Sinobacterium norvegicum: one gene and its partners. The main gene of each other region encodes a partner of the protein of the gene in region 3 in a complex. Links are inferred from orthologs where the notes say so. Each region holds a gene or a part of one and is shown on either strand. Other genes may lie near its edges. The genes, in order: tsaB, tsaE and tsaD.

Region 1 (10,810 bases), on a different replicon or contig from region 3:
GGCAAGAACACCAGCCGCCGCCGCTACCACGGCCATGACACTAAGCCAGTTGTCTGGAGGTCGATTCATCATGGGGCTTGGCGCCTCTGGACCGCAAGTGGTTGAAGGTTGGCATGGTGTAGGCTATCAGCGCCCCATTACCAGAACGAGAGAATACATTGCCATCTGTAAAAAAATTATGGCCCGTGAAGAGGCGGTCACCTTTGACGGGAAAACCTACCAATTGCCCTATAATGGCCCCGGCAGCGTGGGCCTGGGCAAGCCTCTGAAAACTATATTGCAGGCAGATACTTCTATCCCCATTTACACCGCCTCCATCACCCCAGCGGGCCTTAGCGCCAGCGCCGAAATTGCCGACGGTGTGTTTCCTGTCTGGATGGACCCCAACAATTTTGACGTCATCGGTAAGCACCTCGACAAAGGCTTTGCCAAGGCCGGTGGCGGCAAAAGTCTGAAAGACTTTGAGATAGCACCGGCAGTCACCGCCATCATGGGTGACGATCAAGCTGCCTGTGAAGGACCCGCTCGCGATATGATGGCCCTCTATATCGGCGGCATGGGCGCGAAGAATAAAAACTTCTATACCGATTATGCCACCGCCATGGGTTATGGCGCCGAAGCCGAAAAAATTCAAGATTTATACCTGGCCGGCAATAAAGCCGAGGCCGCTCAGGCAATCCCTCAGGAACTGCTCGACGCAGTTGCACTTATAGGTCCAGAGGGGCGTATCCGCGAACAACTGCAGGATTGGAAAGCCTCTGACCAGCGTGGTGAAATTTCAACCATGCTGATTGGCGCCATCCAAAACGAAGTGCTCGAAGTTATCGCCGACGAAATGTTATAAGCGCATAATGCTGGACGGCCCATTAGTTTGATGAGCCGTCTCCCTCCCCCTGCTCTATATCCCCTCTGCTTATTTTCTAACATGGCCGTCATTATTATCTGTTTTTATTTTCCGTTAGACTAAAGGAAAAAAGAGGCCATACCATGCAAAAATACATCCTACTGATAAAGCCTGATAGCCACAGCAACCATAACAACTTCCAACAACAGCTGTTAAATGCCGCCCAATCCTTAGCCAATACCGGTGCAAAGCATGTTCGCCTGAATAAGGTAGATCAGGCCGTTGCCGGTGCGGACAGCTTGCGCATCAGCCAGCAGCAAAATCCCTATCAGGCAATGATCAGTTTCTGGCTGTCCGATGAGCGCTTTTTCAATACCGTCATCGACTGCTTCTCTGGCTTCAGCACCGACCTTGCTGGTTATCGGGTTCAACAACACGAGCCTATCCTCAACGAACAATACCCCAGCTCTGCAGGCCAGCGTACCGAAGGGATGAACCAGGTAGTGCTACTTGAAATACCGCCGCGACTCGACCGTGAACAATGGTTAGATATCTGGCTCAATAGCCATGGTCAAATCGCTTGCGACATCCAATCAACCTTTGGTTATCGGCAAAACATCGTAACCAAGGTAATGACCCATAATGCGCCAACAGTGGACGCCATTGTTGAAGAAAACTTTCCCGCAGCAGCGATGACTGATAGCAGCGCGTTTTACGGCTGCCCCGGTGACGAGCAAGAAACACAACGCCGTCAACAGCAAATGATCGACAGCGTCGTGCGCTTTATCGACTTCGATAAAATCGAATGCCTGCCGATGAGTGAATATAATTTCGACTAGAGATAAATTGAAATATCACGCCACTCACCCAACAGTGACGTGAAACTTGATCAGCCCTCGACCATCGCAATTTTGTTTTACTCGCCACAGTTACATTGAAATGCCGGCCAACTACTCGGCAAGCTCGGAGTACTTAACCAGCTGCAACGTTGGGCTCGCTGTACCATCAGATTGCTGATAACGGATCGCCAGCATGCCTTGCCGATATCCGGCGGTACTGATCCAATTACCGCTGCCCGGATTCACTCGGGAGACGATCACTCGGTAACGCCCTTGGGACGTTTCTATTTGCTGATCGTTCAGCGCTACTGGTTGATGCTGATAATCTAACGATTGCATCCAGCGATTCATTAATGACACCGACCAATAAGGTGCGTTAGGGACATCACCCTCAATAATCAGCGCCTCATCATCTTGAAGGTCAAACCAGGCACCATAATAATCGTTGTCATGGGTCGGGTAAAAAACACCGCCAAAGTCCTGGCTGTAACTCTTCGGGACATCGGTGCTATTGACGGCGCCAGCGAACATCTGACTCATTGCCAGACTCCCCCTTAAGGTATCATTGAAAAACTCAGTAGCAGAGGCCAAGCCCTTGGCCAAAATTTTGTCGTTCAACTTCACCGGATGCTGACTATCGAGGTTAACAATGTTCAGGGTTGCCGGCTCTTGCTTGCTGCGCTGATGAAAGTATTGACGCATCATAACCAAATGCACACTGTCACTCATGGGCAGCCAATCAATACTGCCATCCTCGGGTTTGTGCTTACTCAAAATAACGTTAAATCCACCGTTGGCATCCAGTCGGATATCCGGCGTGGCAATATTGGCTTCTGCAGAATTCCAGCCATTTAAAGCCTTACCATAGAGCATCATGCCGAGATATTCGGCATCGGCGACGGTGCCGCTGATTTGGTAGCGGTAATCCGAAGATATTTCAGCGGTGTGGTAAATGGCATCGGGGCTATCCCCTAAGAATTTTCGGTAGTCTGCCATCCAGTCAGTAAAGGCCGGCTCCGCTTGATTGCCCTTGGACAGCTTCATTTCTAACGACGCTGATAAAAGCTGGGTTAAGTACAGCAGACCATCGATTTGTTCTTGCTGATCAGCGGAGGCCTTAAACACCTCCTCACCTGCAGCATCCATTGCCACCGACAATTGACGCCATGCTTTCGCAGCCTCGCTGTCTTCAGCCCAAGCCGCTGAGGGCGCTTGAATAGTGGTACTGCCATTAAAGGTTCCGAGCAGATAACTGGTGGCCAACGCTGCAACGACCAACAGCGTTAATATCGTTTTTTTCATTACGGCTCTCTTATTATTTTTATTCAGTATGACGCCCATCTATGATGGCGACAAGAACCATGAATAAACAGTCATCATTGAGCAATGACTGAGTAGCGACTCGGCCAAAAAACACCATAACCTCATTGAGTCGCTGGCGTAATTCGTTCTGTATTGACCGCGCATAAAAAAACCGGCGACTTGCCGGCTTTTAAAACAGAATAACGAACTACTTTGCAATCGGGCCAATACCCACTTTGCGGCGCACATCGTCTAGCAACGGCCGAGCATAAGCACGGGCTTTTTCAGCCCCCTTTTGCAATACCGCCTCTATCTCCTCGCCGTTTTCCATCAAGCGATTGTATCGCTCTCTGGCCTCACTGATCTGACCATCAATCAGTGCGCAAAGCTCTTTCTTTGCCTGGCCCCAAGCGATGCCATCGGCATACTGCTGGCGCATGTAAGCAATTTGCTCTTCGTTGGCAAAAGCCTCCCAGATTTCGAAGACGGTAGAGTCTGCCGTGTCTTTCGGTTCACCAGGCTCTAACAAATTGGTGACAATTTTATTGATATGCTTTTGTAATTTCTTCGGTGGCAAAAATAACGGTATGGTATTACCGTAGCTCTTACTCATCTTGCGCCCGTCCAAGCCACTCAATACCGCAACATTATCGTCAACAACCGCCTCGGGTAGAGTAAAGGTTTGGCCATAGAGGTGATTGAAACGCTGAGCAATGTCTCTTGCCATCTCTACGTGCTGAATCTGATCGCGACCAACGGGAATATGGCTGCCCTGAAACATCAAAATATCCGCTGCCATCAGAATAGGATAACTATACAGCCCCATGAAAATAGCTTTATCGGTGTCATCGCCAGCATCAACATTAGCCTGAGCGGCCGCTTTGTAAGCATGCGCCCGATTCATTAAGCCCTTGCCCGTCAAGCAGGTTAGCACCCAACACAGCTCAGTAATCTCTGGCACATCGGATTGACGATAGAAAACAGCATTGTCGGTATCGAGCCCGAGAGCCAGCCACGTAGCAGCGATTTCCTTACTCGACTGCTGAACCGCCACGGGGTCAGTGCATTTAATCAGCGCGTGGTAATCGGCCAAGAAGTAAAAGGATTTGTCGTCGGTGTTTTTGCTGGCATCGATAGCCGGACGAATCGCACCAACATAATTACCCAGGTGAGGAGTACCGGTTGTGGTGATACCGGTCAAAACGCGTCTCTGTGTCATAATAATCCCAAGATACAGCAGCTAATCGACTGCTGTACGATAATCTCAATAGTCTATACCGCCTATGAATCGACGATTTTTGTGCGCTGTATTATGGCATAAACAACGCTAACTAACAGGGCTAAATCAGTTGTCCTAAGCCCCTGTCAGAGCGGCATCGCAACGAGAGACTGACAGCACTATTGAATCTTGCAGACGCTTGCTCTAGAGTCTTGCCCAACTGCAGCACTTCACTGTGATGAAATAACAACGAATTAGAGAGTGATCATGAGCGAATTCAACACCATTAGCCTCAATATCGACAACCAAATCGCCACCCTGACGCTGAACCGACCCAATGCCGCCAACAGCATGAATGTTGAACTCAGTCGCGAAGTGATGCTCGCCTCAATTGAAATTGATGAAAACCCTGATATTCGTGCTGTCATTATTACCGGTGCCGGTAAAATGTTTTGTGCCGGTGGTGATCTCAGTGCCTTTGCAGCAGACCCAAGCAAGGCCAGTACCATTATCAAGGAAATCACCACTTATATGCATGCCGCCGTCGCCCGCTTTGCCAGGATGGAAAAACCTGTCATTGTAGCGATTAATGGTATGGCTGCTGGCGCAGGGTTTAGCCTTGCTGTTGCGGGTGATCTTGTTTTGTGTGCTGACAGCGCCAAATTTACCATGGCTTATACCGGTGCTGGCCTTAGTCCTGATGTTAGCGCCAGCTATTACCTACCACGCCTTATCGGTATGCGGAAAACCCAGCAATTAATGCTGACGAATAAAGTACTGACTGCCGAACAAGCCTACGACTGGGGCTTGGTCACCGAGGTGGTAGCGGCCGATGATCTTCAGCAGGCAGCTCAGACTATGGCGGCCCAGTTGGTCAATGGCCCAACACTTGCCTATGGCCAAATTAAACAACTATTATTAACCAGTTATGACACCGGCCTAGAAAGCCAAATGGAGCTTGAGGCCCGCGGTATTGGTAAAATGGCTAACACCAATGACGGTCTTGAAGGCGTCAGTGCATTTCTTGCCAAGCGAAAGCCTGTGTTTACCGGCAGCTAAAATCATTAAGGTCAATAAAAAAAAGCCGCTAATGCGGCTTTTTTTATCTCTGAATTTAGCACCAAGGCAAATCACTTGTATTATAAAACTGCCAACAGACCTTGTGTAAGCCAAAGGCATCCTCACTACCTGCTAATTCACGGATCGAGTGCATGGCAAAGGTCGGCACCCCGATATCAATAGTACGCACGCCAAGCTCCGTTGCCGTAATCGGACCAATGGTACTGCCGCAACCCATATCACTTCTCACCACAAAACTCTGCACCGGCACATCAACCTGATCACTGAGATATCGATACAGTGCCGCCGTCTCACTGTTGGTGGCATAACGCTGGTTGGCATTTATTTTAATCACTGGTCCCTGATTAATTTGAGGTCCGTGGTTACCATCATGCTTAGCAATAAAGTTAGGGTGAATGGCATGGGCGTTATCCGCTGATATCATCATCGAGCGCTCGATCACCCGAGCAAAGTCCTCAGTGGTTTGACACATACGCTGCAATAAATGTTTCAGCATAGGCCCCTGTGCACCGGCGGCAGATGACGACCCAACCTCCTCGTGATCGTTGCACACCAAAATACTGGTCATCTCACCGTCGGCCTGCAACAGCGCCTGTAAACCAGTATAACAACTGAGTAGATTATCCAGACGGGCGGCACTGACAAACTGCTGCCTTAAGCCAGTCATAGCCGAGGGCTGGGTATCATAAAAACTTAATTCCCAATCGAGGATTTTGCTGACACTGACATCACTATGCTGTCGTTCAATTTGCGCAATAACAATATCGTTAAAATTGAGTTCATCGCCATCGACGATAGCCAGCATAGGTGGCATGTCGGTTTGCTTGTTCACCGTTCGATTGGTGTTAGCCTCACGATCTAGGTGAATAGCCAGGCTTGGGATAACAGCGATAGGATTTTCGAAATCGATCATCACTGAGATCAACTCACCTTTGTCGTTAGTTAAGCTTACCCGGCCGGCCAGTGATAAATCACGGTCAAACCAGGGATTAAGCAAGGCACCACCATAGATCTCAACACCCAGCTGTAAATAGCCTTTTTCAAGCATATCCGGATTGGGCTTCACTCGCAGACAAGGACTGTCAGTATGCGCACCAACCATCCGAACACCGTGATCCAGTATTGATTGCTTACCACAAACAAAGGCAATTATTGATGAGTCATTACGACACAAATAATAGCGTTCACCGGCAACTAAATCCCAGCTATCCCCTTCTCTTAACCGGACAAAACCGGCCTTGGTTAACGTTGCCACCATGGTCGAGACCGCATGAAAAGGCGTAGGTGAGGCATCGATAAACGACAAGAGGCCGCGATTAAACTGTTGGATATCCATCATTCTTCCATCTCTTTATTAGCACGCTATCGACTCAATGGAGTAGCTTACGACAACACCATCCAAAACAAACCCGCTGCCAACAGCAGTCGATAAACAACAAACGGCATAAAGCCTATCTGATTAATCAGTTTCAAAAAGTAGTGTATACATAAATACGCAGTAATGGCAGAGACCAACGTTGCCACCGTCATCTGCAGCCAATCAATCGCTATGCCCGACTGCACCGCTTCTAGCCCCAGCAAAGCACCGGCAGCGACAATTAACGGTATAGATAACAGAAACGAGAACTGCGCAGAGGCCTGACGATTAAGCCCCATTAGCAGCGCCGCAGTCATTGTCACCCCGGAACGGGACGTGCCTGGAATTAACGCCAGCGCCTGAGCAAAGGCAATCACGGCCACAACCTTCCATGTTAATTCGACAACATCACTGCTGCCTTTACGGTCGGCAAAACCCAACAACAGCCCGAAAATAAGTGTGGTACATGCAATCACTGTCATTGAGCGCAGATTCTCTTCAATGAATCCACCAAACAGCAAACCGGCTAAGCCGGCCGGAATCGTGGCCCAAATAACCGCCCAGGCCATATGACTCTCTGGCGTGTGTTGACGATGAAAAACACTGCCAAACCAAGCCTGCGTCATATTGCGAATATCTTGCCGAAAATACACAATCACTGCAGCCAATGAGCCAACGTGCATTGCCACATCGAAGGCCAACCCCTGATCAGGCCAGCCTAATAACTGCGAGGGAAAAATCAAATGAGCGGAGCTGGATACCGGTAAAAACTCGGTTAATCCCTGAATAATTGCTAAAACAAAAACCTGTAACCAATCCAAAATGACACTCCAAAATAGCAAAATGCTCGCTACGAACTCTTCTGCCAAGCAACAGAGTCACGTAAATATACCGGGCTGACCTCGGCGGCGGCAATAGTATCACCACTGACGAAACGGGCTAATGACAATTCAGCAACAGCCGCAGCAGTCGGTATCGCATTGGTGTCGCATGCTAGCAGATCCATACACTTTAAATCGCCAAATTGGTCACGGTATGACCAACCACTGCCTGCGGCGATCAGCGCATTGCCTGGCGTGGCCTGTGCCAGCAATTGCTGACTCATACTCTCCGGCGCCAACAAATACTCTTTGTCGACAACGGTAAACCCCTCACCCTGCCCCTGAAACACAGCGGTATAGAGCTCATTCATTCTGGCATCGACACTGGCCACCACGGTGATATTCTCACCGGCAAAGGGGTAAGCCAATGCCGCTAACGATGACACCGGCACGACTGGGAGATCGGCACCAAAGGCTAAGCCCTGTACGATACCACCACAAATTCTCAGACCGGTAAATGAACCCGGACCACAGCCAAAGGCAATGCCATCGAGTTCCGATAGCGTAATACTATTGTGCTGTAAAATATTCTCGATCATCGGCAGCATATGTTTGGTGTGTTCACGGGGTAATAGACGGTGATCAGAGATCAACTCACCGTCGAGCCACAGTGCTACCGAACAGGCATCAGCCGCAGTATCTAATGCTAAAATTTTACTCATAAAGTACTACCTTGTGTCCAATTTAACGTCGCTATTGCTGGCTGCAGACGGGGTATAGTGATCGGCCCGTGATTCTATAAAGCTTAGCGCCTGCTGTCGATCCATAGTTGTTGGATAATGAGGTAAAGCCGCCATTATTTTTTCACCGTAGCCTTGATAGTGCAGTCGGCTGTCACCGATTACCACAACACCGCCATCATCGTCACTGCGTATCAGCCGACCGACCCCCTGGCGCAAACGCAGAATGGCCTGAGGTAGTTGCCAGTGATTGAAGGCATCGATTCCTTGTTTGGTCAGTACCTTTGAACGCGCCAAAACACGAAAATCATCAGGCGGCGAAAACGGTATTTTATCGATGATTATCAGTGATAAATCATCGCCCTTAATATCGAGGCCGTCCCATAGACCGGCGGATAACAACAGCGACAGGGGGCGGCTTTTAAAGCGGCGAACCGCTTGCGCAGCACTCCCTTGGGCCGCAATACACAAATGAAAACCGGTATATTCCTTCAACCACTGCTCGGCCTTCAATCGGTTGCTAACACTGCTAAAGAGCAACAATGCCCGCCCTCTATTCGCCGACAGCAAGGGTAAAACATCAGATAATAACAGTGCAATATGCTCTGGATTGCTCGGTGGCGGTAACGCTGTCGGATGGTAATATAATGCCCGAGGGTTCTCTTGCTTCGTCTCCGCCACCTTAAAACTATGGTATTGGGGTAATTTTAAGGTCTCTGCAAAATCACTAAAATCATCATTGACGCTCAGCGCTGACGACAAATACACCTGTGTCGCTGGCAGCGAATGCAACACTTGTAGGTGATTCACCTCAACACTGTGGACCGACCAAGCTGCGCCCTGTCGATTAAACCAAAGGCTTCGCTCAGATTTAACCGGCCGGTCTACCGCTATGGTTTCAGCCATATCGAAGCGTTTTAAACGACGTGCGAGCAAGGCCAATGACGGACTTCGTTCACTTAAAATGGCGCTATACGCCAGTAATACAGTGATTTGCCGCTGCCACAGACGCCAAAGACGCGCCATCGTTGCTGATTGCAACAACAGCGCCGACCAATCACCGGCACCTTGCTCCCTGTTTTTATTAACCTTTTCATCCATCGATTTGGCAATGGCAAGACACCGCCTTGCCGCTAACAGACTGGGCCGACTATCCCCGGCATCACGGCGCACAACCGCGGAAAATTGCGCCAGTAATTTTAATACGACCAGACTGTCAAAACATACGGTCGCTCGATCAATAGACAACTGGTCAAGCCTGTGAGCCTCATCAAACACCACGGCCTGAAAGCGTGATGCCAATTTATTTGTTGATGCCGATGGCGCCATTAGAAAGTTTTCACTGCTGAAAAACAGCGCATGATTGACCACAGCGATGTCTGCAGACTGCAGTTTTTTTCGTTGATTAAAATACGGACAGCGTGCGTATTTTGGGCAACTCATCGACTGACACTGGGCATGATTAGTTGCACTGTATCGCGAAACCTCTGACGACGAAGCTCCCACACGATCAGCCACCAATCGCCATTCTAATGATTGACTGTGATGGCGCTGCCAATATTGATGCATGGCCAGTAACATTGCAGCCAGTTGCTTATCAACCCCCTCAGCCAAACTGTCCTCGAGCCGCTTCGGACAGAGATAACTCGCAATCCCCTTGAGTTCGATTACCTCGGGTGTTTTATCCAGTATTTTTGCCAGCTGAGGAATATCTTGCCGGACTAACTGATACTGTAAGGCGTGACTGGCAGTAGAGATAATAACTGGCTCTGCACTGTTCAACACGCTGGCTAAATAGGCAAAGGTTTTGCCCGTTCCTGTTGGCGCCTCAGCCAATAAAATATTGCGCCGAGCAAAGGCGGCCGATATCTCAGCGGCTAACTGCTGCTGTCCTTGTCGATAAACAAAGAGTGGCCATTGCTGGGCAATCAAGCCGTTTTCTGCAAATAACGTCGACATCGGTCCTACTGTTGGACTGTAAAAAAGCTTATCATACTAGCACCATTTAAATATTTCACGGCGTCAATCACTATGACTTCTCAACCCCGTTTTAGAAACCATCCTAATGAATACTACACCACCTAAAAATGCCATCACGGCGGTCATTCTTGCCGGTGGTCAAAGCCTTCGCTTTGGTCAACAAGACAAGGCTTGGGCGATGATTGATCAACAGCCGATGGTGCAGCTGATTATTGACAAGCTAAAGCCTCAGGCCGACTCACTTATTATTAACTGCCCAGCCGAAGCGCTTCGATACCTGCCCTTAGGCCTACCCTGCATCCACGACCACCGAGACGGACACCAAGGCCCTCTGGCTGGTATCGAAGCCGTCTTGCAGCAGCTGTCAGAGACACTCAACAAAGAAAGTATTATTAGCTTTGTCCCCTGTGACACACCGAATATTCCTAACAATTTGATTCAGCAACTAACCGAACCCCTGCGTCACCATCAAACCGATATCAGCTTTGCCGCCGACGGCAAGCGCAACCACTACCTCTGCTGCGCCATTAAACTGCGCTGTTACCCAGTATTAAAAGCCTATCTAGACCAAGGCCAACGTTCGATGCGGGGGTTTATTGCACTGCTCGATAGTCAAAGCGTGACATTC
Region 2 (5,938 bases), on a different replicon or contig from region 3:
GTTATAGCGATGAGCAATAGCGCTAAGCGTATCGCCTGAGACCACGGTATAACGCTTACTGCCACCGGCTTTATTGGCCGCAATCAAACTACCGGCTGGCGGGTACTTCTGGAAATAGCCATCGACCCCCTGATAAATTGCCTTGGCCATTTTTCGCTGATAACTTTTCGTGCGTAATTTACTGGCTTCACCGGGATTCGAAATAAAACCTGTTTCGACCAGAATTGAGGGTATGTCGGCTGATTTCAGTACGGCAAAACCGGCATAACCAACGCGTTTGCTGTGCAGTCTTGCCACCCCGCCCATATTACTCAGCACCTTACTGCCCACCTTGGTACTGGCATCACGATTTGCCGTCATTGACAGATCCAGCAGCACGCCGGCCAACATATCGTCATGATCTGCCAGCGTTACCCCGCCGACCAAATCCGCTCGATTTTCTGTTTTAGCCAGATATTTCGCCATTGTCGATGATGAGCCCCCTTGCGAGAGAGCGAAAACAGAGGCGCCATTCGCTTGAGGATTGGTAAAGGCGTCAGCGTGGATGGAAATAAATATATCGGCCTGCTGTTTGCGCGCCAACGCAGGCCGCTGGCCGAGACCTATATAATAATCACCGGTTCTGGTCAGATAGGGGCGATAGCCTGGCTGCTTCTTTAACAGCGCTTCCAGCTCTTTGGCAATTGCCAACACCACATGCTTTTCACGCAGGTTGTTTGGCCCCAGCGCACCGGGGTCTTCGCCACCGTGGCCAGCATCAATCGCCACGACTATATCGCGGCTGCCGCTGGATTGTTTTGCCTGTTGCGTTTTGACCGCTCGCTTGCCGTTGCCCTCATCATAAAGATCTATGACTAAACGGTCTTTGAGCTCACCATCTGCCTTGAGGAGAAAGCTTCGCGGCTTCACCTTTTCTTTCAAATCCAATACGATACGCAGATCATGTTTGTCTTTATTGGCATAGCGAATATTTTTAATCGGCGACTCTGACAGTTGCAGCGATGACAGTGTAGAGGCCGTTGCCAGGCGGCCATTTTTAATGTCGACGACAATACGGTCTGGGCTTTGTAGGGTCAGAATGGAATGCTCTACGGCACCATTTAAGTCCAACACTAAACGGGTGTTGTCCGGCGCCCGCCAGACCCTGGCACCGACAATATCACTGGCCTGAATAATCGAAGAGAAGCACAGCGCTGAGATGGCGATTAATACGCTAATTGAAAAAGCCGGGGAGGCTTCCCCTGCTGCTGAGGGCTGTTTTTTAAACCGGCTGAACATCAAATTCCCTACTCAAATAAACGCATTACGCACACTGTGTGATGCTATTTTGTAACCTACTCGCTAACGTTAGTCCATAGTTGCCTTGAGAGTAGCAGCTATTGTTGCTTGCCGGCGACGCCGTAATGCTGCTGCCATTCGGTCGCCAGTGCTTCAGCGGCATCATTAAAGGCGCGCCAAACAACCCTCCGGCCAGCCCCCTGCAAGGTCAGCGTTAGCTCAAGATCAGCCTCTTTCAGCACCCCAATGCCACGCACAGGCCACTCGATCAAACAGAGGCTATCGTCATTAAAGTAATCACGAATCCCCATGTACTCAAGTTCTTCCGGGTCTCCCAACCGGTAGAGGTCGAAGTGATATACCGTTATTGCTTGAAACTCATAGGGTTCAACCAGCGTGTAGGTCGGGCTCTTTACTGCACCGCGGTGGCCAAAGCCGGTAATAACGCCGCGACTAAAGGTGGTTTTCCCCATGCCCAAATCACCCTGCAAGTAGACGGTAATCCCCCGACAATCGCAAAACGACAACGCTTGACCCAATTGCAGCAAGCGCTGCTCATTTTCTGCGATAAACTCACCGCTAACCGACACATCAGCCCCCTTTCAAAACACCTTATTTAGCCCGCTATCATACCTGCAAAGCTCAATGATGCGAATATTACAACAATGAAAATAGCAGTGATGCTGCAAACCACTGCACGCCAACGCTGGTCGGTGTTATTATCGCCACTGACTATTCAGCCTCTACTCTATAGGTGAAACCATCTCTTCCTCCTCCGTAACCGACACCGACACCGGCGAATTAAGCCAGCTCGCCAGCGACATCAAGCGCTGGGGAGAGGAGGCCGGCTTTGCCCATGTGGCGATTACCGATATCGGTCTGCAGCAGCATGAGCAACACCTGCAGGCTTGGCTGGCACGGGGGGATCATGGTTCGATGGGGTATATGGCTCGCCATGGTAATATGCGCTCCCGCCCCGACGAGTTGCAACCCGGCACGCTGCGCGTCATTAGTTGCCGCCTGGATTACCTCCCCGCCGACGTGGAGACAGTCAAGACCCTGCAGCAGCGTGACACCGCCTACATCTCTCGCTACGCCCTAGGTCGTGATTATCATAAACTAATCCGCAAACGCCTAGCGGCACTGGCCAAAAAAATTGAGGCGGCCGGCGGAGGTGAGCACCGCGCCTTCGTCGATAGCGCGCCAGTACTCGAACGCGCTCTCGCCGAGCAGGCCGGTCTCGGCTGGATCGGCAAAAACACCATGCTGATCAACAGTAAGGCCGGGTCGCTGTTTTTCCTTGGCGAGATTTATACCAGCCTGCCCCTGCCCGTCGACCAGCCGCAGCAAACCAGCCACTGCGGCAGCTGCACCAGCTGCCTTGATAAGTGCCCGACGGATGCCTTCCGCGCCCCCTACCAGCTCGATGCTCGAAAATGTATCTCATACCTAACCATCGAGAACAGCGGTGCTATTCCCGTTGAATTGCGAGCCAAGATTGGCAACCGTGTTTACGGCTGTGATGACTGCCAACTGGTCTGCCCATGGACCAAGTTCACCCAATACACCAAGGAGCAGGATTTCCACCCCCGCCAGCAACTCGACAAGGCCAAGCTATGCACCTTATTCAGCTGGTCGGAAACAGAGTTTTTGAGCAATACCGAAGGCTCGCCAATACGTCGCATTGGTTACCACGCGTGGCTACGCAATATTGCTGTAGGCCTCGGTAACGCCCCTAGCAGCATCGAGGTTATCGAAGCGCTGAAGAGCCGACTCACCGTCGATAACGCAATGGTCAAAGAGCATATCGAATGGGCGCTGGCGCAGCATGCTGAAAAGCTTTAGCGTCAGAGCTAAAGCTTGAAGAAGGTGTCACGATAATGACGCAACTCTTCAATTGACTCGCGAATATCATCGAGGGCCAAATGGGCGCCACTTTTACTGACCCCATCCAGCACCTCTGGACGCCAGCGCCTGGCCAGCTCTTTAACCGAGCTGACATCAATACTGCGATAATGAAAATACTCGTGCAATGCGGGCATATAACGCACCAGAAAACGACGATCTTGACCGATACTATTACCGCACAACGGCGACACACCCGCATCGACATGCTCTTTCAAAAAGGCGATGGTGGCGGTTTCAGCGTCGGCAACCGAGGTTGTCGATTGCTTAACTCGGTCGGTCAGGCCCGATTGGCCATGGTGGGTGGTACACCACTCATCCATACCATCAAGTAAACTATCAGGTTGATGAATAGCAAAAACAGGGCCCTCTGCGATAGTCTTTAAATTGGAGTCGGTAACAATGGTGGCTATCTCGATAATCACATCAGTTTCAGGCTCCAGCCCGGTCATTTCAAGATCTATCCAGACAAGATTTTGTGCTCGACTCATTGCAACAGCCCTCATTGGCTTGATTAATTGGCCCTGATTATAGGCTGACAGTCCCGACCAAACAATTGGCACAAGCACGAGCAAGACAAACTTCTGGGTCTATTGCGCAATTTGCGCGGTAAACTAGTGGCAAATTGCCCCGCCTGCCATAATAATAGCGGTCTTAACATCAACTAAAGCGAATTCATGGCAAAGCGCAAACTAAACCGCCGACAAAAATGGCGTATCGAAAAAGTGCAAGATGAACGCAATAAACGAGCCGATAGACGCGCCGAAGTTGCCGAAGAAAAAATCGACGAGGGTCAGTTAGGGCCCGAACAAACCGGGCTGATCACCGCCCATTTTGGCACCCAGGTTGAGATCGAAATCCTGGTCGGCGAGCAGCAAGGGGAGCGCCGTCGCGCTCATCTTCGCGCCAACCTTCCAGCCCTTGTTACCGGTGACAGAGTGACCTGGCGCCCCGGCAATCCGACGGGTGTCGTTGTCGCCTGTCACGACCGTCGCAGTGAACTATGCCGCCCGAACAACCGCGGCGAACTGCGCCCTGTGGCCGCCAATGTTGATTACATCGTCATCGTCGTTGCCCCCTACCCAACACCCTATGCCAATTTAATTGACCGCTACTTGGTGGCCGCCGAACACTCGGGGATTACGCCGATATTAGCGCTCAACAAGATCGATTTAATCGATGACAACAATCGCCAACAGCTCGATGAGTTAGTCACGCTGTATCCTACCATCGGCTATCAACTGGTTTATACCAGCGCAAAATCTGAAGATGGCCTCGATGAACTGAAGGCCAAGCTTGCCGGCAGCACCTGTGTTTTTGTCGGCCAATCCGGCGTTGGTAAATCATCGCTGATTAACGCCTTGTTACCGGGAATGAATATACCTGTGGGGGGCCTGTCTGAAACAACTCAGAAAGGAAAGCACACCACCACCACGGCCAAGTTGTTTCACTTCCCCAGCGGCGGCGACTTAATTGACTCCCCTGGGATACGTGAGTTTGGCCTCTGGCATATGAGTGAAGATGATATCGCCGAAGGCTTTAGTGACATTCGGCCATTTATTGGCCGCTGCCGTTTTCGCGACTGCAAACATCAGAGTGAGCCTAATTGCGCTTTATTGACTGCGTTAGAATCCGGTGAAATTACCCAGCGACGGATGGACAGCTTCCGCCACCTAGTGTCTTCACTAGACATGCTATAAAGGACAACAACATGACCGTTACCTCATTGGGGCTATTGATTCAGCCCCGCGACCTCGAGCAGGCAATCAATAACCACGATGACCTATTGATCATCGATGTATCGAGTGATGACAACTACCGCAAACACCATATTGCGGGGTCGCAGCATATCACCCCATCTTCACTGCTCTGTGGCATCAAACCCGCGGCGGGAAAAATACCGGACCGAGATGATCTGACTACGCTAATGCGGAGTATCGGCCTGAACAAACAGCAGCATATTGTTGTGCTCGATGACGAGGGCGGCGGCTGGGCGGGACGGTTGATTTGGACGCTCGATGTGCTCGGTTATCGCAATTACAGTTATCTCGATGGCGGCTTAGTCAGCTGGCTTAACGAGGGTCACCCTGTTACCACCGACCTGCCCGCCCCCATCAGTAGTGATTTTAGTATCGATGTCTATGACGAGTCTGTCATTGCTGAGGTCGACGATATTATTGGCGCCCTGAACGATAGCGACTTCCGCATTTGGGATGCACGCTCAGCGGGCGAATACGACGGCAGCAAAGTATTGGCGGCCAAGGGCGGCCATATTCCCGGTGCCAAACACCTCGAGTGGACCGATTTAATGGATAAGAGTCGCAACCTCCGTCTGCTGCCCCTCGATCAAATCCAGCAAATGCTGGATCATAGAGACCTTGGCAGAGATAAAAACATTGTTACCCACTGTCAATCTCACCACCGCTCAGGCCTGACCTATTTAGTTGCAAAGATTCTTGGCTATGACCGGATTCGCGGCTATCACGGTTCTTGGGGCGAGTGGGGCAACCACCCCGACACCCCGGTAGAATCAACCCCTGTTTAAACATTCAATATCGAGCAGACTTTATGAAAACAATGCTATTTATTTTTGCGCAGTACCTTTTGCCGCAACACTTACTGTCTCGTCTGGTCGGCAAAATCGCCGCCAGTGAGCAGCCATGGGTTAAAAACACTTTCATCAAACGCTTTATTAAGCAATATGATGTCAATATGGCCGAGGCGGAGACCGAGAGTTACTATGAGTTCAAAAACT
Region 3 (10,944 bases):
TCGAGGCCGCGATTTTTAAGGTATTCAATCGCCTGTTTGCCGCCGGGGTGACCCCGTAAATTGCTGTGGAATAATTCTGCGCAGCGCTCAAGAATCTCATACAGCGCCTTGTTGGCATTGTTGGCGACCTTGTTAAAGCTGGGGTTGTCTTCCTTGGGTACCTCGAGGCCGACGGTGGCGGCGAGGGCGTCGATGGCCTGGGGGAAATCAAGGCGCTCGTAATCCATCATAAAACTGACGGCGTTGCCGCCGGCGCCACAGCCAAAGCAGTGATAGAATTGCTTGTCGGCGTTGACGCTGAAGGACGGGGTTTTCTCGTCGTGGAACGGGCACAGCCCCTTGTAGTTGCGGCCAGCCTTTTTCAGCGACGAGCGGGCATCAATAATCTCGACAATGTCGACACGTTCGAGTAAATCGTCGATAAACCCCTGGGGGATGCGGCCTGACATCTACGCCAGTTTGGCTTTGATCAGCTTGCTGACATCGCCCATATTGGCGCGGCCCTGCATCGGTGCTTTCAGCACGCCCATGACCTTGCCCATATCTTTCATGCCGTCGGCTCCGGTATCGGCAATGGCCTGTACCACCATGTCGGTGATCTCATCTTCGGTCAGCGCCTGGGGAAGGAATTCTTGTACCACAGTGACTTCGGCTTTTTCGATGTCGGCGAGATCGTGACGGTCGGCGGCTTCAAACTGGCTGATGGAGTCGCGGCGCTGTTTGAGCATTTTATCGAGTACGGCCAAGACGCGGGCGTCATCTAGCTCAATACGCTCATCGACTTCAATACGTTTGATTTCGGCCTGAATGCTGCGAATAGTGGTCAGCCGAGGCTTGTCCTTGGCGCGCATCGCGTCTTTCATTGCGGATTTGATCGTGTCTTTTAAGTCAGACATGGTTTTTATTCCTAATCAGATGAGTTAAATCCTAAAACAGAAAAAGCCCTGAGGGTAGACCCATCAGAGCTTTTAAACCGGCAAACCGCTAGGTTATGCTAAATAGAGTAAAAAACTCTATTAGTATAGACGCTGCATCTTACGGTTTTCACGCTGAAGCTTCTTAGCGTGACGCTTAACTGCAGCAGCAGCCTTACGCTTACGTACGGTGGTAGGCTTTTCATAGTGCTCGCGACGACGTACTTCAGAGAGTACACCGGCTTTCTCGCAAGAGCGCTTGAAGCGACGTAGTGCGATGTCAAATGGTTCGTTGTCTTTCAGTTTTACTGATGGCATTAATTGTTACCTTGTTGTTGGCAGCGGTTTAAAGAAATCCGGCTATGCTTCAATCAATTCGTATTTGCTGTTTTAACAAATCAACAGCAAGCACTGTTCATTCGAGGTGGCGGATTTTACCCATAAACAAATCAAAATGCAAAGCCCACTGGATTTGCTTTACCTCGACCATTATCATGCGGCTTTTAATATTGACTGAATCGCCACTGCGGCAAGCCTGATTTAGGGGCTTAAGGGTTTGATAATGCTAGTACTAGGGCTCGAAACATCCTGTGATGAAACAGGTATTGCACTGTATGACACCGACCGAGGTTTATTGGCCGATGCGCTCTATAGTCAGATTGAGCTGCATCAACAATACGGCGGAGTCGTGCCCGAACTGGCCTCTCGCGACCATGTACGCAAAATTATTCCACTGATTGAAGAGGTGTTGGCCGAGGCTGGTGTGACGAAGGCCGATATCGATGCCATTGCCTATACCTCTGGCCCCGGTCTGGCGGGTGCCTTGATGGTTGGCGCCTGTGTCGGCCGCTCGTTGGCGCTGGCGCTGGATATTCCGGCCATCGGTGTACACCATATGGAAGGCCATTTATTAGCGCCAATGCTGGAGCAGACACCGCCAGCCTTCCCGTTTCTGGCGTTATTGGTCTCCGGTGGTCATACCCAGTTGATCAAAGTCGAGGCCATCGGCGAATATGAGTTGCTCGGTGAGTCCCTCGACGATGCCGCCGGCGAAGCCTTCGACAAGGCGGCTAAGATGATGGGCTTGGCCTACCCCGGCGGCCCGAATATCGCCAAGTTGGCGCTCGATGGTAATGGCGACCGCTTCAAATTCCCCCGACCAATGACTACCAAGCCCGGCCTCGATTTCAGTTTCAGCGGCTTAAAAACCTTTACCCTCAATACCGTCGCCAAACACGTCGATGACAACGGTGAGCTTGAGCCGCAGATAAAATGTGATATCGCCGATGCCTTCGAGTTGGCCGTGGTGGACACCCTGGTACTTAAGTGCAAGCGGGCGATGAAGCAGACCGGTATGAATCAATTAGTGATTGCCGGTGGCGTCAGCGCCAACAGCCGACTGCGGGAAAAACTAGAGCAGACGCTGACCTCGATGAAGGGCAATGTATTTTATGCTCGCCCTGAGTTTTGTACCGATAATGGCGCCATGATTGCCTATGCCGGTGCCCAGCGATTGCTGGTGGGCCAGCACGCGTCGTTGGCGGTGGTGGTGAAACCGCGCTGGCCGTTGCAGCAGTTACCGGCGCTGAGTCGTTAAATAGAATCAGTCTGACGGCACAGCAGCAAGCATCTGTGCCGCGATCAAATAGCGTTAATTGAATGAGCCGTGCTAGGCCGAGAGTAACAAAGTAATGGATATAGTCTTTATACGTGAGCTTAAAATCGATACCGTCATCGGCATCTTCGACTGGGAGCGGGAGATTAAACAAACCGTGGCCATCGATCTCGATATGGCGCATGACTTCAGCCGTGCTGCCGATACCGACAGCATTGATTATGCCTTGAGCTATAAAGATGTGTCGGATCGCCTGGTGGCGTTTATCGAGGCGTCAGAATTTTTCTTGATCGAGACCATGGCGGAACAGATCGCCGAGATTATTATGACTGAATTTAGCGTCCCCTGGTTGCGTCTACAATTGAGTAAGCCCGGGGCGGTGCCCGCAGCGAGCAATGTCGGTGTCGTTATTGAGCGAGGAGAGAAGCGTTAAATGGCCAAGGTTTATGTCAGTATAGGCAGCAATATAGAGCGTCAGAAATACATTACCAATAGCCTGGATGCGTTGGCCGACCGTTTTGGTGCGCTGGTTATTTCTCCGGTTTATGAGAGTGAGTCCGTCGGCTTTGATGGCGATAACTTTTTTAATTTGGTTGTCGGCCTCGAAACCTCATTGTCGATAGCTGAGTTGTCGTCCTGTTTCCGCGCCATCGAAGATGTGAATCAGCGCGATCGCAGTGGCCCCAAATTTGGAGGCCGAACATTGGACTTGGATATATTAACCTATGACGATGTCATCGGTGTCATCGACGGGGTGACGGTACCGCGGGGTGAAATTCTGACCAACGCCTTTGTATTATTGCCGCTGGCTGATATCGCCGCCGATGCTCAGCACCCCGAGAAAAAGATGACCTACCGTCAGCTATGGCAGCAGTATTCGACCGGCCAGAAACTCTGGACGGTCGACTTCGAATGGCGGGGGCAGTCGATATCTGCGGCCTAGGTCTCAGTGTATTGGCTCAGCATTGCAGGGTTCTGCCGCCATCGACGTTGATGATTTGCCCGCTGATATAGCCAGCTTGGCTGGCTAAAAACAAGGCTGTTTCTGCAATATCATGGGCCTGACCAGAGCGTTTCAGTGCCGTGGCATCGATAATCGTTTGCTGAGCGCTTTGGGCCATGTCATGTTCCGGCCACATAATGGCGCCGGGTGCGATGCCGTTAACACGCACCTCTGGCCCCAATTCCACCGCCAAGCTCTTTACCATCGCCCGATTGGCAGCCTTGGCCATGCAATAGATAGGGTGGTCGCTGAGCGGCTGCTCGGCATAAATATCGATCAGATTAATAATGCAGCCCTGCTGCGCCTTCAGCGATGGCGAACAGGCCTTGGCCAGGAATAGCGGCGCCTTGGCGTTGCTGGCAAACAGTTCATCCCACTGCTGCTCGGTCATTTGATCGACCGGAGTGGGATAGAAGCTGGAGGCGTTATTGATCAGCACGTCGATGCGACCAAAATGCTGTAGCGTGCTCTCGGCCAGCTGTTCGACCTGGGCGGTATCGGATAACTCCGCTTGTAAAAGCAGTACGGAACCGGCACGGATGGCGTTGAGTTCATCGGCAATCTGCTGCGCCGCCTCATGTGAGTTGCGATAGTGCAGGGCAATATTAAAGCCGGAGCGATGAAATAGCTGACAGGTTTCGGCGCCAATACGATTGGCTGCACCGGTGATTAAGAGAGTGGCTTGTGACATAGGCGGGCTGTCCATGGCGAGTGATTGTTTTATCTTACTGATCAACAGCGGTGTAATAAAGCGCGTTTTATCAGGTTGCTTAGGGGCTTAATAAGGCGAAGCCGAATAAATTGGCTTACAATAGTGCTGTCGCTGGGCAAACTGTGGCGGTGATTTTTACACGATTGTGGATTGGTTGGCGGCTACACATTATTTGCGTAGTATGATGGTAAGCTAATATTAATCAGCGCGATAACAATAAGATAAACGAGTAAACAACGCTTATGACGGCAACGGTTCGATTCATCCTCAATATTTTTGCCTGCACGCTACTATTGTCTGCCAGTGTCTGGGCCTCCGATCAGGCGGTGATTCAGCCGCTGCCAGAAGATGACCGCGTTTTGATTGTCGGTGAGCGCCCCTCCGATATTCAGATTATTCGCTGGCTTAAGCGGCCGAAAAACTTTTCAGAGTGCATTATTAAGAACGTCACCCCTTACCTGCCGGAAAAAATGGTCGAAGGCTTGATGCATGTCTGCATGACAAACTTTCCCAAGGGCAGTCAAAGTGCTTGGTTTAAGCCAAGAAGCATCGACGGTTGCTATCAAAAACACCAGGACAAGGCGGGTAATAAGAAGGCAGCCGGTGCCATTTATGTGGCCTGCCAGGCTTATCATCAGGATGTGACAAACGTTAGTCGCTATTAATTGCTCCCATCACAACGCAGCTGAGCAGGGCCGGGCATAGCCGTCCATATTGGCTAAAACACTGCGCTACAGCGACTATTTAGTTTTTATGGCGAATAATGGCAGCCCCATTATTCGCTTTTTTTTGATTAAAACTTGACGGTTTCGACCATTATTCATTGTCATGATGGAGGCTATAGATAGCATGGGATTTAGTTATAGTGGGTAAAGCGCTATTATTCTTTCCAACATCACAGCGACTAAAAATTCAGCGCTGAGTCACCTACTGTTAATTACACTCTGGAAGGAAATGATCATGTCAAACTACAGTCAAGACATCGATGCAGCAGCAGCCACAATCGATACAAAGGGCGCATCTTGGGATGCAATTAACCCTGAGTCAGTTGCTCGCATGCGTACTCAGAACAAATTCAAAACTGGTTTAGACATCGCCAAGTACACTGCCGATATCATGAATGCAGATATGGCAGCATTCGATGCCGATTCTTCACAGTACACTCAGTCACTTGGCTGCTGGCACGGTTTTGTTGGCCAACAGAAAATGATCTCTATCAAGAAGCACTTCGGTGGCAAGACTGACCGTCGTTACTTGTACCTGTCAGGATGGATGGTTGCTGCACTGCGCTCTGAGTTTGGTCCTCTTCCTGATCAATCAATGCACGAGAAGACTTCTGTTGCTTCTTTGGTTGCTGAGCTTTACACCTTCCTACGTCAGGCTGATGCACGTGAACTAGGCGGTCTTTTCCGCGCACTAGACGCTGCTACAGAAGCTGGCGACACAGCTGAAGCTGCTAAGATTCAAGCTGACATCGACGGTCACGTGACTCACGTTGTGCCAATCATTGCCGATATCGATGCCGGTTTTGGTAACGCTGAAGCGACTTACCTGATGGCCAAGCAAATGATCGAAGCCGGCGCTTGCTGTCTACAGATCGAAAACCAGGTTGCCGATGAGAAGCAATGTGGTCACCAGGACGGTAAGGTTACTGTACCTCACGCTGACTTCCACTCTAAGATCCGCGCACTACGTTACGCCTTCCTAGAACTGGGTGTCGACAACGGTATCATCGTTGCTCGTACTGACTCTGAAGGTGCTGGTCTTACTAAAGAAATCGCTGTTGTTAAAGAGCCAGGCGATCAGGGCGATCGTTACAACTCTTTCCTCGATGTTGAAGAAATCGACGTTTCTGAAATGGCTGAAGGCGATGTTTGCTTCAACCGTGACGGCAAGTTGGTTCGTCCTAAGCGTCTTCCTTCTGGTCTTTATCAGTTCCGTCAGGGCACGGGTGAAGAGCGTTGTGTTTTTGACTCTGTTGAAGCGATCAAAGCCGGCGCTGACCTTATCTGGATCGAGACAGCAACACCAAGCGTTGCCGATATCGCTGGCATGATGAACGAGGTTCGTAAAGAAATCCCAGATGCTAAGCTGGTTTACAATAACAGCCCATCATTCAACTGGACACTTAACTTCCGTCAGCAAGCTTACGACCGTTGGGTTGAAGCGGGTCAAGACGTTGCTGCATACGATCGTAGCGACCTAATGAACGCCAAGTATGATGATTCTGAATTGGCTGCCGATGCAGACGATAAGGTTCGTACTTTCCAGGCTGATACCGCTCGTGAAGCGAATATCTTCCACCACTTGATCACACTACCGACTTACCACACAACAGCCTTGTCTGTTGATAACTTGGCCAAGGAATACTTCGGCGAAGCAGGTATGCTGGGTTATGTTGCCGGTGTTCAGCGTAAGGAAATCCGTCAGGGTATTGCCTGTGTTAAGCACCAGAACATGTCAGGCTCTGACATGGGTGACGACCACAAAGAATACTTTGCTGGTGAGAACGCACTGAAAGCAGGTGGTGCTAAGAACACTTCAAACCAGTTCAGCTAAATCGAACCTGGTGCTTAACCTCGCTGTAATAAGCCTTGACTAACTAAGGCTGAGGTTTAAAGTGTGTGAAAAGGCGACCTCTTGCAAAAGGGTGTCGCCTTTTCTGCTGATTGAAACCAAGACTTTTTAGAGTGAAATTGATGATGACGAATATTCCAAACAACTTACAAGATGCAAGAGACTTACTGAGCGCAGAGGGTTTTAAGGTTGGCCGTACTTGGTATCACGGTACATCGTCGACATTGGTTGCTTCAATACAAGAGTATGGTTTAAAGCGCTCGGGTGACAGGGCCTTAAAGCAAACGGCTAAAAAAATCATGGCGACGATTGGCAACAGTTATACCGAAACCATCGAACCTGTTTTTCTCACTCAAAGTAAAGAGTTGGCTTACTACTGGGCTGAGCAAAAGGTAAAGGAGCGTGCTGCTCATAACGGCGGTGAAGAGGCCCCGGCAGTACTGGCGATCAACCTGCCAGAGGCAATGAATAACAGCGTTAAGCCGGATGTGGGTGCTGCCAGCCTGTTAATGATTGAGGGCAATGATTTCTTAGAACAGGTGTCTAACCTATACACAGCACACGGCTTTAAAGCGCCGTTGATCGACCCCGCACAGGCAGACCGACTAGATTATTTAAACAAGCTGGGTATGGCCTACATCAACGCCGACATCGATGCCGAGAATTTAGAGCTATTGGTTTAAGGGTTTACCGTCTACGACAAGATTCTGACCGGTGACGACAGTCATTGATTACCGGCAAAAAAGTTAACAGTAGTGTGGCGGTTCTGCCGCCACTTTGAAGCGATGAGCAATCATCGCTTTTTTTATGCCTGAAAAACGCCGAGGGAGCCTCCTTAAGCTTTTAGTTATTTTCTCGGCCCGGTGCGGGCTGGTATTGTTCTAAACAGCGGGCGGCAAAGTCGGTAATCATTTTGTAATCTACCTTGCCATTGGCAAAGCGCTGCATAGAGTCAATCGCATAGATTTTCTTGGGCACCTTGTAGTCCGCAAGATTTTTGCGTAAATAATGTTGTAGGGCGGCCACGTCCAAATTGTCATTGGTCAGCTCGCCACCCTCGACTACAGCCACCACCATCTTGCCAAAACGAGGGTGTGGCAAGCCTATTAGCAGGGCATCGGAGATGGTTTGGTGGCGGATCAATAACTGTTCAACCTCGATGGTATAGACCTTTTCACCGCCGGTGTTAATAACGCTGTTATCGCGCCCCAGCAGAGCTAACAAACCATCTTTTCTGACCGTGCAGCGATCACCGGTTTTGACAAAGCGCTCGCCATTGATCTTGATAAACGTGGCCGCGGTTTTTTCCGGCTCGTTGTAGTAGCCAATAGGAATGTAGCCGCCGGCATAGGCAATGCCGATGGTGTCACTGCCGGGAGCAACTTCCACGAGATTATCGTCAAATATTTTGGTGGTCGGCATGGGGAGAAAGACGCCGGCCTGTTCGGTGGTTAAAGCAAAACCACTGGTCTCGCTTGACCCCAGTGTGTCGAGCAACACCAGGTCGGGGTTTTGTTGAATAAAGCGTGTGCGGCTTTGATCGCTGAGTATGGCGCCGGATGATATCAGTGACTGAACACTATCAAAGCAGCCATCGTCGCGGGCTTCGATGCTTTCCAATAATGGCAAGGCGAAGGCATCACCGACAATCACCAAGCTACCAACCTGATGTTGTTTGATTAAATTAAGGCAGTGATCGGCATCGAAACGTTTGATCCCCGTGGTAACGACCGGCGAGCCCTGAGCCAGCGCACAGATTGCCATCATCAGCCCTGTGCCATGCATCAGTGGGCATAGCGGTAGCAAGGGTTTGGATGCTGGCTGGGTTTGTAAAAGGGTTAAATAGTCGTCCAGTGTGTCGGGGGCGTCGGTTAACGCTGTCGCTGCCATGGCACCAATACCCCACACCTTCATCTTGTGCCACAGCCCAGTATGCTCCCACTGTGTACCCTTGGGCATACCCGTGGTGCCGCCGGTGGCAATGATGATTTGGTTGTCGCTGGCGGTATCGGTTACTAAGTCATCGGCCCGGTAGAGATAGATATCATCCAGCGACACGGCAAAGTCGTTGACCGGGTCAGCGCCGTCTTCCGTCACTTCAACATAGGCAATTGTTTTGTTCAGCTGCGGTTTTATTTCAGCAACCTGTTTTGCAAATTCAGTGGCATAGACCAGGACTTCCACATCCAGCGAATGACAGAGATGCTCTAGCTCTTGCTGTTGATAGCGATAATTAATATTGACATGTGCACAGCCGATTAAACCGCTGCCGAAAAACACCTCTAGGTAGGCATTCGTATTGCGTAGATAGTGACCCACATGGCTGTGTTTTTTAAGCCCCTTGTCTTGCAGCCAGGCGCCAATGCTTCTGGCGCGACGACGCAACTCGGCAAAGGTATATGTTTGTTGTTCATGGATTAATGCCGTGCGTTCTGCCATAGGGCCGAGGCCTATTCGATCGACCGCCTCACTGTAATTCCAACTCATGTTACGTCCTCTGTTTCGGCGCTGCGTTAAGGGGTGGTTAACACAAACTTAAGCTGCTCGCCCTTTATTATTATGTCGACCGCCTGACCGCTTGGGTCACTGGCGGACATCGCTGTTAAGGTTTTTGGGTCTGATGTGCTGGCGACAAAATGTTGTTGCTCATTGGTACGGCCAATAATGATGGCCCGGATGCTGCCTTTTGCCGTGGGGTAAATTACGTAAGAGACAATCCGTCCGGCTGTCGGCGCATCGCTGATCGTCATTGGCTTGTCAGTATTACGCACCCAGGTTTCTGTGTTGGCCCAGTCGATGTCATTAGCGCGGTTCGAATAAATGACACTGGCGTGTTTCGATAGCACGCCGCCATTGGCGGTTACCATGGCGTAGCTTGGCACCGGCTTAGCCGCCGCGGTATTTTGCCGCAGTTGCGTCACCACCTCGGCCATCGCATGGAGGCTGTAGTTGTTACCCGGGCCGCCGAAGTAAGGCAGGCCACCGGTCAGCGTCAGCGCGCGACTGCCATCCACAGGCAGCCCCATATGATTGGCAACTGCGGTGATGGCGCAGGGAAAGCAACTGTATATATCGATCAATTCTATTTGCTCGGCGGTGAGTCCGGCGGTGTCGAGTACACGGTCTGTAACGTGATTGGCGATGGGCGATAACGCCGGATCTGGGCGCTGTGTCAGGGTGTGCTCGGCGCCCTCAGCCATGGCTTGCAGGTAAATAAAGTGAGACTCGGGAACACCCAGCTCGCGTGCCTTGGCGACGCTGCACAGTATCACTGCCGCCGACTGATTAACGCTGTCCTGGGCGATCATGCGCTTGCTGTAGAGGTGATTGAGTGGTGCAGCACTGATAATTTCTTCGGCTGTTTGCTGTCCGGGAAATTGCGCATAAGCGTTGTTGGCGGCGACGGCGCTAAACGATGCCAGCAGCTGTGCCATAGCCTTTTGATGGGCCGGTATCGAACGACCGGCTTGCTGGCGTTGGGCCTGCTCAATGAGAGCGTAATACAGCGCCACACTTGTCAGCCCATTGGCCTGTTCCTGCGTGGTGGCTATGCTTTCACCGATGCCTCGGTCTTCCAGAGGCTGGCTGAACTCTTCACTCCAGTCGAGAGAGAATGTCGGCGTCAGTTTTTTTTGACGGGCGCCGTGGCGCTGATTTTTTAATGCCTCAGCCCCAGCAATTAACACCATATCGCGGTCGCCGCGGGCAATATCCGCGGCAAACTCGATCAACATGGACTGCGGTTGATTGCCCCCCATCGATGAATAAATACGATGTTTTGGCGTGGCGCCTATTGCCTGTGCAATGGATTGCGGCGGGTTATTACTACGGCCCCACTCGCACGGCCATAGGTGCCCCATATCGGAAAACAGACGCGTCACTGCAATGGTGTCGATGTGTTGAGCAATCTGAGCTGTGTCGCATGCCGTACCACTTAGGGCATGCGTCAGCGCCTGCATGCTGGCCTGAGCAGCCAGCGTCATTGGTGAGTCATCGGTTGTCTGGCGTTGTACAAACTGTCCCGCGCCAATTAAAACCGGTGTACGATCATTCATCAGAGCACCAGTTCGGCGATATCACGCAGCTGTTTTTTGTCGGTCGTCGCCACCAACAAGCTGGTGAC

What was found.
Region 1: the proteins of tsaD (region 3) and tsaB are in contact, whole or in part, in a solved structure (PDB 4WQ4), measured with the Escherichia coli proteins. The link is inferred for Sinobacterium norvegicum from one-to-one orthologs.
Region 2: the proteins of tsaD (region 3) and tsaE are in contact, whole or in part, in a crystal structure (PDB 6N9A), measured with the Thermotoga maritima proteins. The link is inferred for Sinobacterium norvegicum from one-to-one orthologs. Residues at the interface, in WP_004082750.1 of Thermotoga maritima: Cys10, Asp11, Arg49, His50, Leu82, Gly84, Gly135, Gly136, Glu154, Thr155, Leu156, Asp157, Asp158, Ser159, Glu162, Asp165, Lys166, Arg169, Leu170, Tyr175, Lys213, Thr214, Leu217, Tyr218, Gln221, Arg222, Asn324; in WP_004082108.1 of Thermotoga maritima: Leu37, Gly38, Lys46, Lys57, Val59, Lys60, Ser61, Thr63, Phe64, Thr65, Leu66, Met67, Val69, Pro71, Tyr82, Arg83, Leu84, Asp86, Asp88, Phe89, Asp93, Ile128, Asp130, Glu131, Arg134.

What each region holds. Positions count from the first base shown.
Region 1 is NZ_CAKLPX010000001.1:559,586-570,395, forward strand. The notes cover bases 6,339-9,181. They hold tsaB (tRNA (adenosine(37)-N6)-threonylcarbamoyltransferase complex dimerization subunit type 1 TsaB), read right to left. Parts: upstream 8,185-9,181; coding sequence 7,492-8,184; downstream 6,339-7,491. Other genes in these bases: L9P87_RS02430 (M18 family aminopeptidase), read right to left, coding at 6,339-6,623; L9P87_RS02435 (undecaprenyl-diphosphate phosphatase), read right to left, coding at 6,668-7,462; L9P87_RS02445 (ATP-dependent DNA helicase), read right to left, coding at 8,191-9,181. In the rest of the region: L9P87_RS02405 (LLM class F420-dependent oxidoreductase), read left to right, coding at 1-844; L9P87_RS02410 (EthD domain-containing protein), read left to right, coding at 988-1,683; L9P87_RS02415 (DUF1254 domain-containing protein), read right to left, coding at 1,795-2,985; L9P87_RS02420 (tryptophan--tRNA ligase), read right to left, coding at 3,194-4,204; L9P87_RS02425 (enoyl-CoA hydratase/isomerase family protein), read left to right, coding at 4,472-5,263; more of L9P87_RS02430, read right to left, coding at 5,319-6,338; more of L9P87_RS02445, read right to left, coding at 9,182-10,161; molybdenum cofactor guanylyltransferase MobA, read left to right, coding at 10,268-10,810. UniProt on the Escherichia coli protein: Required for the formation of a threonylcarbamoyl group on adenosine at position 37 (t(6)A37) in tRNAs that read codons beginning with adenine.
Region 2 is NZ_CAKLPX010000001.1:1,952,217-1,958,154, forward strand. The notes cover bases 102-3,093. They hold tsaE (tRNA (adenosine(37)-N6)-threonylcarbamoyltransferase complex ATPase subunit type 1 TsaE), read right to left. Parts: upstream 1,827-3,093; coding sequence 1,377-1,826; downstream 102-1,376. Other genes in these bases: L9P87_RS08810 (N-acetylmuramoyl-L-alanine amidase), read right to left, coding at 102-1,278; queG (tRNA epoxyqueuosine(34) reductase QueG), read left to right, coding at 2,041-3,093. In the rest of the region: more of L9P87_RS08810, read right to left, coding at 1-101; more of queG, read left to right, coding at 3,094-3,123; orn (oligoribonuclease), read right to left, coding at 3,132-3,674; small ribosomal subunit biogenesis GTPase RsgA, read left to right, coding at 3,861-4,883; L9P87_RS08835 (sulfurtransferase), read left to right, coding at 4,895-5,728; asd (archaetidylserine decarboxylase), read left to right, coding at 5,752-5,938. UniProt on the Escherichia coli protein: Required for the formation of a threonylcarbamoyl group on adenosine at position 37 (t(6)A37) in tRNAs that read codons beginning with adenine.
Region 3 is NZ_CAKLPX010000002.1:449,696-460,639, forward strand. What follows is about bases 517-3,493. They hold tsaD (tRNA (adenosine(37)-N6)-threonylcarbamoyltransferase complex transferase subunit TsaD), read left to right. Parts: upstream 517-1,476; coding sequence 1,477-2,511; downstream 2,512-3,493. Other genes in these bases: L9P87_RS11050 (GatB/YqeY domain-containing protein), read right to left, coding at 517-896; rpsU (30S ribosomal protein S21), read right to left, coding at 1,017-1,232; folB (dihydroneopterin aldolase), read left to right, coding at 2,606-2,962; folK (2-amino-4-hydroxy-6-hydroxymethyldihydropteridine diphosphokinase), read left to right, coding at 2,963-3,472; L9P87_RS11075 (pteridine reductase), read right to left, coding at 3,489-3,493. Outside these bases: dnaG (DNA primase), read right to left, coding at 1-449; more of L9P87_RS11050, read right to left, coding at 450-516; more of L9P87_RS11075, read right to left, coding at 3,494-4,223; L9P87_RS11080 (hypothetical protein), read left to right, coding at 4,487-4,909; L9P87_RS11085 (isocitrate lyase), read left to right, coding at 5,205-6,803; L9P87_RS11090 (hypothetical protein), read left to right, coding at 6,944-7,504; L9P87_RS11095 (AMP-binding protein), read right to left, coding at 7,665-9,308; L9P87_RS11100 (thiolase C-terminal domain-containing protein), read right to left, coding at 9,335-10,876; L9P87_RS11105 (LLM class F420-dependent oxidoreductase), read right to left, coding at 10,876-10,944.